DNA from 2 places in the Stenotrophomonas sp. FSL W7-1447 genome. Region 2 is predicted to be linked to the other one. Evidence: predicted binding sites of a transcription regulator. Region 2 holds the regulator's gene; the other holds the start of a gene.
The links. The regulator FliA, encoded in region 2, starts transcription of late flagellar genes. The targets are predictions, from matches to a motif close to TAAAGTTTNNCNNNCNNNGGCCGATAA.

Region 1 (4,663 bases), 1.8 Mb from region 2:
CACGCTGGAGCTGCGCGTGACCAACGGCAGCTGGACCTTCGTCAGCGAAATCGAGATGGCCGCCGAGCAGTAGCGCCTCAGCGCCGGCGCGCGTCCTGCAGGCGCTGGGTGAAGGGGCGCTGTTCGAGCGCGGCAAGCGCTTCGCGCAGCACCTGCTCCAGCGACTGCCCCAGATCGGCATCGAGGCTGCGCGCCGCACGCGCGGTGGCCTGCCATTGCGCCTGCAGCGCAGGCAGCGCCCGCTGCGCGCGCAGGCTCAGCTGCAGGATGCGTTCGCGCCCATCCTCGCCGTTGGCGGCGTGCAGCCAACCGTCGCGCACCATCGCCGCCACCGTCTGGCTGAGCGCCGAATGGCTGAGCCCGCAGGCCAGTGCCAGGTCCTTGATCCGGCAGGGGCCCTGTGCCATCAGCGTGCGCAGTACCGGCGTGTAGCGGGGGCGGTAGTCCAGCTGCAGGTTCCGGTAGGCCTGTTCCACCGCAGGGTCCAGCTGGTCGAGCAGGGCGCGCAGCAGGGTGCCCAGCGTGGCGTGTTGGAGATCCATGACCGGGATGATATATAAGCACTTACATATCTTCAATGCGGGGTGGGGCATGGCGTTCTCCTGGATGCTCGGTGCGCTGCTGGGCGCGGCCTGCCCGGCGCAGGACGCGGTGCTGCAGGCGGCGGCCAGCGCCGTGCAGGCGCAGTACCTGGACGAGGCGGAGGGCGCCCGTATCGCCGATGCCCTGCGCACCTGGGCGGCGCAGCAGCGCTATGCGGGCAGCTGTGCCGATCCTGTGGCCTTCAGTGCACGCCTGAACCAGGACCTGGACCGCTTCGACGGCCACTTCCACGTTGAACGCGTGGACGCGGCGGCCGGCCAGGACGACTGGCTGATGGCCTGGCGCGCCGATGCCCGCGTCGATGGTGCCGGCGTGCGCGAGGTCCGGGTGTTGGAGGGCAACGTCGGCTACCTGCGGCTGAGCACCTTCTATCCGCTGGATCTGGCCCGGCCGAAGCTCGCGGCGGCCTTCACACTGCTGGCCGACACCGATGGGCTGGTGCTGGACCTGCGCCAGAACGGGGGCGGCGACGACGGCAGCGCGGACCTGCTGGTACGCACGTTGCTGGACACGAAGATCGACGCGGTGCAGCAGCTGGACCGGCGCGGCCGGCGCACGCCGGTACCGCTGCCTCCGGCGAGCCTGCCCGCGTACCTGAAACCGCTGGTGGTGCTGATCGACCGCCGCACCGGCTCGGCGGCCGAGTTCGTTGCCTATTCACTGCAGGCGTTGGGCCGTGCCCGCATCGTCGGCACGCGCAGCGGCGGTGCCGCGCATATGTTTGGTGATCCTGTGCTGCTGCCCGATGGCTATCAGATCAGCATTCCCGACCGGCAACCGATCAACCTGCGCACCGGCGGCAACTGGGAACGAACCGGCGTAAGGCCCGATATTGCTGGTGGCGACGACCCGCTGTTCATCGCACGGCAACTGCTGGCGCCGGCAAAGTCGTCACGATGAACGCAGCATTGCGTGGCCATGCTCTCGCAGACGCGCGGATGCGTGCCTAGAATCGAAGCATCCCGGTAGTTCCCGGGCGCTTCGAGTGAATGGACTCAATGAAGATTCTGTTGACCGGCAGTTCCGGGCGCATCGGGCGCGCGATCTTCGGTGCGCTGGCGGCCAACCACGAGGTGGTGGGCCTGGACCGCAGCCCGTTCGCGACCACGCGCATCGTTGCCGACGTCACCGATCGCCAGGCCGTCGCGCGTGCGGTTCGCGGCGTGGACGCGGTCATCCATACTGCGGCCCTGCATGCCCCGCATGTCAGCCTGGTGCCGGATACGGTGTTCCAGCAGATCAATGTGGAGGCCACCGCACACCTGCTGCAGGCGGCGCGCGATGCCGGTGCACGGCGCTTCGTGCTGACCAGCACCACCGCCCTGTACGGCCACGCGGTGGTGGCCGGCGGCTGCCGTTGGATCGACGAAGACACCGAACCGCTGCCGCGCACGATCTACCACCGCACCAAGCTGCAGGCCGAGACCCTGGCCGAAGCCGCTGCCGCGCCGGGCTTCAGCGTTCGCGTGCTGCGCATGGGCCGCTGTTTCCCCGAGCCGCCCGAGCGCATGGCAATGTTCCGCCTGCATCGCGGCATCGACGCGCGCGATGTGGCAAGCGCACATGCCGCGCTGCTGCTTGACCACGACGGCACCGGGTTCGCACGCTACCTCGCCTGTGCGCCGACGCCGTTCCGCCGCGAGGACTGCCTGGAGCTGGCCACCCATCCGCGCAGCGTGCTGGCCCGCCGCGCACCGCAGCTGCTGGCCGAGTTCGAGCGCCGTGGCTGGCCATTGCCATTGAGCATCGACCGCGTCTACGACAGTGCCCGCCTGCGCAGCGTGCTGGGCTGGCAGCCGAGCTTCGGGCCGGACGAGGTGCTGCAGCAGTACGCCGTCGGCAGCATCGAGGTACTGCCGCGCGCGCAGTGGCTCAAGGACCGCGTGGCCGAATGAGGGCTTCGGCAGGGACGGGCCGCTGACCGACCCTGAGCAGATTCAGGAATATCCAGGCGGGTTGCCTCAACCTCGTTGGCGGGCGGCCGCTAACCCGGTGCGCTTCCAGCGCCGGGGCCCCCCGGCGGCCGGTGGCCTGCGCGACGGATCGCGCGCCTGCGCGGTGCCCTCGGGGTGCCGGTCGTCCTGAACTGCCTTGTGGACCCTCCCATGCCTTCTTCCCGCTCCGCCGCTGCCCGCCGCCCGGGCAGCATCGCCCACAAGCTGATGCTGGGCACCGCCGCCATCGCACTGCTGTGCTTCGGCCTGACCGCGTTCCTGATCTATCGCCAGGCCAGCACCAGCCTGATCAATGCCTCGCGGCAGACCATGACCAGCGAGGCGACCGCCGAAGCGCGCCAGGTGGCGGCCGATCTGGGCACCGCCTTCGCCAGCAACGATGCCATGGTTGAAAGCGTGCTGGCCCAGCGCGCCCGTGGTGACGTGCCCGACCGCGCCAGCCTGGCGGCGGTGCTCGGCGAGCAGCTGCGCAGCCATCCCGAATGGCTGGGCAAGAGCACCATGTGGGAGGCCGATGCCTTCGACGGCAAGGATGCCGAGTTCGTCAACACCGAGGCGCACGATGCCACCGGTCGCTACATGAGCTACTGGGCCTGGCAGGAGGGCAAGCCGCAGCAGTCGGTGATGACCGATTACACCGAGACCGCCAGCGGATCGGGTGACTGGTACATGGGGCCCAGCCGCGACAAGCTGCCGAAAGTCAGCGAGCCGTATGCCTATGACATCGCCGGGCAGCAGGTGCTGATGAGCACGCTGAGCACGCCGATCATCGAGAACGGCAGGTTCCTGGGTGTGTTCACCGTCGACTTCTCGCTGGCAGCGTTGCAGAAGCACCTGGCCACGCTGAAGCCGATGGGGGCCGGTCGTGTCGAACTGCTCTCGCCCAAGGGCGTGGTGCTGGCCTCGGCCAATGCCACCGAGATCGGCAAGCCGCGCAGTGATGCATTGACCCGCAGCATGCTGGCCGAGATTGCCGCCGACCGCCCGTTCGAGGCCTTCAGCCCCGATGCGGCCGGCAACGTGCGCGTGTATGTGCCGCTGCGCGTGGGCGACGCCCCGCAGCGCTTCGCGCTGGGCGTGGTGGTGCCGCACGCGGTGATCGTGGCAGAAGCGCGCCAGCTGCTGTGGCTGACCCTGCTGGTCGGCGTGGTCGCCGCGCTGAGCCTCAGCGCCGGCGTGTATGTGCTGCTGCGCCGCCTGGCGATCCGTCCGCTGGCTGAAGCCGTGCGCGTGGCCGGTGACGTCGCGGCCGGCAAGCTGGACAGCGCGCTGCCGGCGCGCAGCAATGACGAAGTGGGGCGGCTGCTGGACGCGATGCAGGGCATGCGCGGCCAGCTGCAGTCGGTGATGGCTGCGCAGGCCGAAATGGCGCGCCGCCACGATGCCGGTGAACTCAGCTACCGCATGGATGCGGCAGCGTTCCCGGGCGAATATGGCCGCATGGTGGCCGACAGCAACCAGCTGGTGGCCTCCAGCAACGCCGTCACCCAGCGCCTGGTGGAGGTCATGCAGCGTTATGCCGTGGGCGACCTCAGTGTGGACATGGAAGCGCTGCCGGGCGAGAAGGCGGTGTTCACCGCCGCAATGGCAACCACCAAGCACAACCTGGCCGCGATCAACGAGCAGATCCAGCAGCTGGCCGCTGCGGCGGCCGCCGGTGATTTCGCGGTGCGCGGTGATGCGCTGCGCTTCGACCATGACTTCCGCCGCATGGTCGAAACCCTGAACACCATGATGCAGGTGAGCGACCACAACCTGGCTGCGCTGTCCACGCTGCTGCGCGCGATCGCCGCCGGTGACCTCAGCACCCGCATGCAGGGGGACTTCCACGGGGTATTTGCGGTGATGCGCGACGATGCCAACAGCACCGTGCAGCAGCTGACCCAGATTGTCGGCCAGATCCAGCAGTCGGCGGCCAGCATCCGCCTGGCCGCCGGTGAGATCGCGGCCGGCAACAGCGACCTGTCGCGCCGCACCGAACAGCAGGCGGCCAACCTGGAGGAAACGGCTGCGTCGATGGAAGAGCTGACCTCGACCGTGCGCCAGAATGCCGAGCATGCGTTGCAGGCCAACACCCTCGCCGGTTCCGCGGCGGACGTGGCCAG
Region 2 (4,663 bases):
TCGTGACCACAGCATGAAAATCAAACGATTCGTCGCCGCCGACATGCGTTCGGCCATGAACCTGGTGCGCAAGGAACACGGTCCTGACGCCGTGATCCTGTCCAACCGCCGGATCGAGGAAGGCATCGAGATCGTCGCCGCCGCCAACTATGACGAGAGCGCCGTGCAGCGTGCACTGGAAGCCTCGCGCCGTGACGTCGCACCGCCGCCGGCAGCCAAGCCGCGCACCGCCGCCGACGCGGTGATCGCCGCCGTCACCCGCCGCCGCAGCGCCACCCCGGCGCCGGAACCGGTCGCCGCCACCACCTCGGCGGTGGCCGCCCTTGCCCGCGCCGCCGTCGGTGCCACCGGCCGCACGCTGGACAGCGCCGACGAGATCGTGCCGACCCGTGGCAGCACCGGCTTTGCCGCCACCCTGGCGCGTGCCACCGTCAACGAACCGGCACTGCCGGAGCAGATCTTCGCGCCGTTCGCCGAAGCCATCGTCGCACCGGCCGCGGCTGTGCCGGCCAACCGCGCCCGCTTCCCGATCGATCCGCCGCACGAGGCGCATCACGAAAGCGTGGCGCCGGCGGTGCAGCCGCCGCCGCTGCCGACCGCTGCCGTCGCCGACGCGCAGCCGGCCAGCGCCGCCACCGAACCGGCATTGGCCGATGCCATCGTCGAAGCCGCGCCGGCGCCCACCCTGGCCCCGGCCCCGGTGCTGACGGTGGTCGCCCAGGACGACGCCGAGATCCGCCAGCTGCGCCAGGAAGTGGCCGGCATGCGCCAGGTGATCGAGCGCGAGATGAACCGCTTCACCGACGAGCGCCTGCGCGGCTGCCCGGTGCGCGCCACCGCGCTGGACCTGATGGACGAGTACGGCTTCGACGCCGGCCTGGCCCGCGACGTGGCCATGCAGATTCCGCTGGAAACCGAAGCCCACCGCGGCCGCGGCCTGATGCTGGGGCTGATCTCGCGCAAGCTGCCGATCGCCCCGGTCGACCCGCTGGAAGAAGGCGGCGTGATCGCCCTTGTGGGCCCGACCGGCGCCGGCAAGACCACCACCATCGCCAAGCTGGCCTCGCGCTTCGCCGAGAAGCATGCGCCGCGTGACGTGGCCCTGGTCACCACCGACACCACCCGCATCGGCGCCCGCGAGCAGCTGTATGGCTACGGCCGCCAGCTCGGTATCGCCGTGCACGAGGCCAACAGCGGCACCGACCTGGACCAGCTGCTGGAACGCCTGAAGGACTACAAGCTGGTGCTGATCGACACCGCCGGCCTGGGCCCGCGCGACCGCGCGCTGGCCGCCCAGCTGCAGTGGCTGCGCGCCGCGCGCCAGGTCCGCACCCTGCTGGTGCTGCCGGCCAACACCAGCTTCGGCGACATGGACGAGGTGGTCCGCCGCTTCGGTGCCGCCAACCTGCAGGGCCTGGTGCTGAGCAAGCTGGACGAGACCGGCCGCTTCGGCAACGCCCTGTCGGTGGCCGTGGACCACGCCCTGCCGATCACCTGGGTGACCGATGGGCAGGACGTTCCGGAGGACCTGCACCGGGCCAGTGCAGCCAATCTTGTACTTCGCCTTGAAGATTTGCGCCGAGCGGCCGATATGCCCTGCAACCCGGAGTTGAACCATGCCGTCGCGTGAGTACGCCAAGCTGACCAAGACCTTCCCGCTGTCGGCCACCCGCAGCGAGCCGCTCGGCCCTGTGCGCACCCTTGCCGTGACCGGCGGCAAGGGCGGCGTGGGCAAGACCAACGTGTCGGCCAACCTGGCCGTGGCGCTGGCCGGCATGGGCAAGCGCACGCTGCTGCTGGACGCCGACCTCGGCCTGGCCAACATCGACGTGATCCTGGGCTTGAACCCCACCTTTACGCTGGCCGACCTGGTCGCCGGCCGCTGCTCGCTGGACGACGTCATCGTCGAAGGCCCGAACGGCGTGCTGGTGGTGCCGGCCGCGTCCGGCCGCCGGCACATGGCCGAGCTGGCCCCCGCCGAGCACGTCGGCCTGGTCAATGTGTTCTCCGAACTGGAACGCGAGCTGGACATCATGGTGGTGGACACCGCCGCCGGCATCACCGACGGCGTGCTGACCTTCTGCCAGGCCGCGCAGGACACCGTGGTGGTGGTCTGTGACGAGCCGGCGTCCATCACCGACGCCTACGCGCTGATCAAGGTGCTGTCGCGCGAACGGGGCGTGGACCGCGTCCAGGTGGTGGCCAACATGGTCCGCGACCCCAACGAGGGCCGCGTGCTGTACGAAAAGCTGACCCGCGTCTGCGAGAAGTTCCTGGCCGACGTCTCGCTGAACTACCTGGGCTGCGTGCCGCAGGATGACTGGCTGCGCCTGTCGGTGCAGCGCCAGCAACCGGTGGTGAAGGCCTATCCGTCCAGCCCGTCGGCGCTGGCGATCACCGAGATCGCACGCCGTACCGCGCGCTGGCAGGCGCCGACCGAACCGCGCGGTGGCGTCGAGTTCTTCCTCGAACGCATCCTCAAGCAGCGTGGGGTGGCAGCATGAAAGGCGCAGCCCAGTACAGGGAAGTCCAGCGCTCGGCGGCCAACGATGTCATCGCCCAGCATTCGGACCTGGTGCGGCGCATCGCCCACCACCTGGCCGCGCGCCTGCCCGCCAGCGTCGAGGTGGACGACCTGATCCAGGCCGGCATGATGGGCCTGATCGAAGCCTCGCGCAGTTACGACGCCGACCAGGGCGCCTCGTTCGAGACCTACGCCTCGATCCGCATCCGCGGCTCGATGATCGACGAGATCCGCCGTGGCGACTGGGTGCCGCGCTCGGTGCACCGGCGCGCACGCGATGCGGCCGCCACCATCCGCCGCCTGGAACAGAGCAGCGGTCGCGCCGCCAGCGCCACCGAAGTCGCCGCCGCGATGGAGATGCCGCTGCCCGAGTACCTGCGCCTGATGGAAGACGCCGCGCGCGGCCAGGTGTTGAGCCTGGAATCGCGCATCGAAGACCAGGGCGAGCTGGACACCGTCGCCCAGGGCGGCCCGACCCCGCAACAGGTGCTGGAGCGTGGCGAGTTCGGTCGCGAGCTGGGCAAGGCCATCGGCCACCTGCCCGAGCGCGAACAGCTGGTGCTCTCGCTCTACTACGAGCAGGAACTGAACCTGAAGGAGATCGGCGCGGTGCTCGGCGTGAGCGAATCGCGGGTCTGCCAGATCCACGGCCAGGCCGTGCTGCGCCTGCGTGGACGGCTGAAGATTTTCGAGGCGGCGGACGCCGGCCTGGAAGAGTGAACATGCCCGAGGCGGCTGCCCCCGGCCGCCCGGAATGAACAACAAAGGAACTCTGCTTTGAACAAGAACATGCGCATCCTGATCGTCGACGACTTCTCGACCATGCGTCGGATCGTCAAGAACCTGCTGGGCGATCTTGGCTTCACCAACACCGCCGAAGCCGAGGACGGGCATGCCGCGCTGTCGCTGCTGCAGAGCCAGCCGTTCGATTTCGTGGTCACCGACTGGAACATGCCGGTGATGACCGGCATCGAACTGCTCAAGGCGATCCGCGCCGACGCCAAGCTGAAGACCCTGCCGGTGCTGATGGTCACCGCCGAAGCCAAGCGCGAGCAGATCATCGAAGCGGCCCAGAACGGCGTGAACGGCTACATCATCAAGCCGTTCACCGCGCAGACGCTGGAAGAAAAGCTCGGCAAGATCTTCGAACGCCTGGCGGCCAGCGCCTGATGGATACCACGGTCGACAGGAACGCCCTCGCCCTGCGCCTGCAGGAAGCCCTGGACGCGCTGGAGTCCGGCGATGAAGCCGCGTGGCGTCAACGCATCGACGGGCTGGTCGCGCTGCGCACGCAGCCGATGATGAGCGGCCTCTCGCGGCTGGCCCGCGAGCTCGGGCAGGCCCTGGGCGAACTGCCGACCGTGCCCAGCGAGGCCGGCGAACTGGACGATGCCTGCGCACGCCTGGACCATGTGGTGGCGATGACCGAACAGGCCACGCACCGCACCCTGGACCTGGCCGAGGAATGCCGCAGCCTGACCGAGCAGCTGCGCGCCGAAGGCCTGCAGCCGGGCCAGGACGCGCAGCTCGAGCGCATCCGCCACAACCTGACCGAGATCGCCCTGACCCAGAGCTACCAGGACCTGACCGGGCAGATCATCCGTCGCGTGGTCGGCATCGTCCGCCGCGTGCACGAAGGCTTCGGCGCGCTCGGCCTGCCGCCGGAACAGCATCGCACCGACCCGGAACTGGCCGGGCCGGCACTGAAGGGACTGGACCGCCACGCGGTCTCGCAGAACGACGCCGACGACCTGTTGTCGGATCTGGGGCTGTAAGCATGAGCGCGGTATCCGACGACATCACTGCCGATTTCATCATCGAGGCACAGGAGATCCTGGATCGCCTCGGCGAACAGCTGGTGTCGCTGGAGCAGGCACCGCAGGACGGCGAACAGCTGAACGCGGTGTTCCGCGGCTACCACACGCTCAAGGGTGGCGCCGGCTTCCTTGGCGTCACCGCGATGGTCGAGCTGTGCCACGCTGCTGAGGAAGCGCTGGGCGCCGCGCGCGCCGGCCAGGCCGTATTGCAGGCGCACCACTTCGACGCCGCGCAGCAATCGCTGGACTACCTGCAGTCGATGCTGGACGCCGTGTCGTCCGGCACCGAACCGGGCTATGCACCGCCGGACCTGATCGCCCA

Region 1: a site for FliA is predicted at 2,565-2,591, ahead of NSQ78_RS18885 (methyl-accepting chemotaxis protein). Genes of this name have one in related genera too.

What each region holds. Positions count from the first base shown of each region.
Region 1 is NZ_CP150199.1:4,070,875-4,075,537, reverse strand. Features, by position in the region: gene NSQ78_RS18905 (DUF4434 domain-containing protein) at 1-73, shown strand, start outside; gene NSQ78_RS18900 (MarR family transcriptional regulator) at 78-542, opposite strand; gene NSQ78_RS18895 (S41 family peptidase) at 592-1,503, shown strand; gene NSQ78_RS18890 (NAD(P)-dependent oxidoreductase) at 1,602-2,498, shown strand; gene NSQ78_RS18885 (methyl-accepting chemotaxis protein) at 2,709-4,663, shown strand, end outside.
Region 2 is NZ_CP150199.1:2,267,187-2,271,849, reverse strand. Features, by position in the region: gene flhF (flagellar biosynthesis protein FlhF) at 14-1,630, shown strand; gene NSQ78_RS10645 (P-loop NTPase) at 1,617-2,504, shown strand; gene NSQ78_RS10640 (RNA polymerase sigma factor FliA) at 2,501-3,244, shown strand; gene cheY (chemotaxis response regulator CheY) at 3,302-3,694, shown strand; gene NSQ78_RS10630 (protein phosphatase CheZ) at 3,694-4,299, shown strand; gene NSQ78_RS10625 (chemotaxis protein CheA) at 4,302-4,663, shown strand, end outside.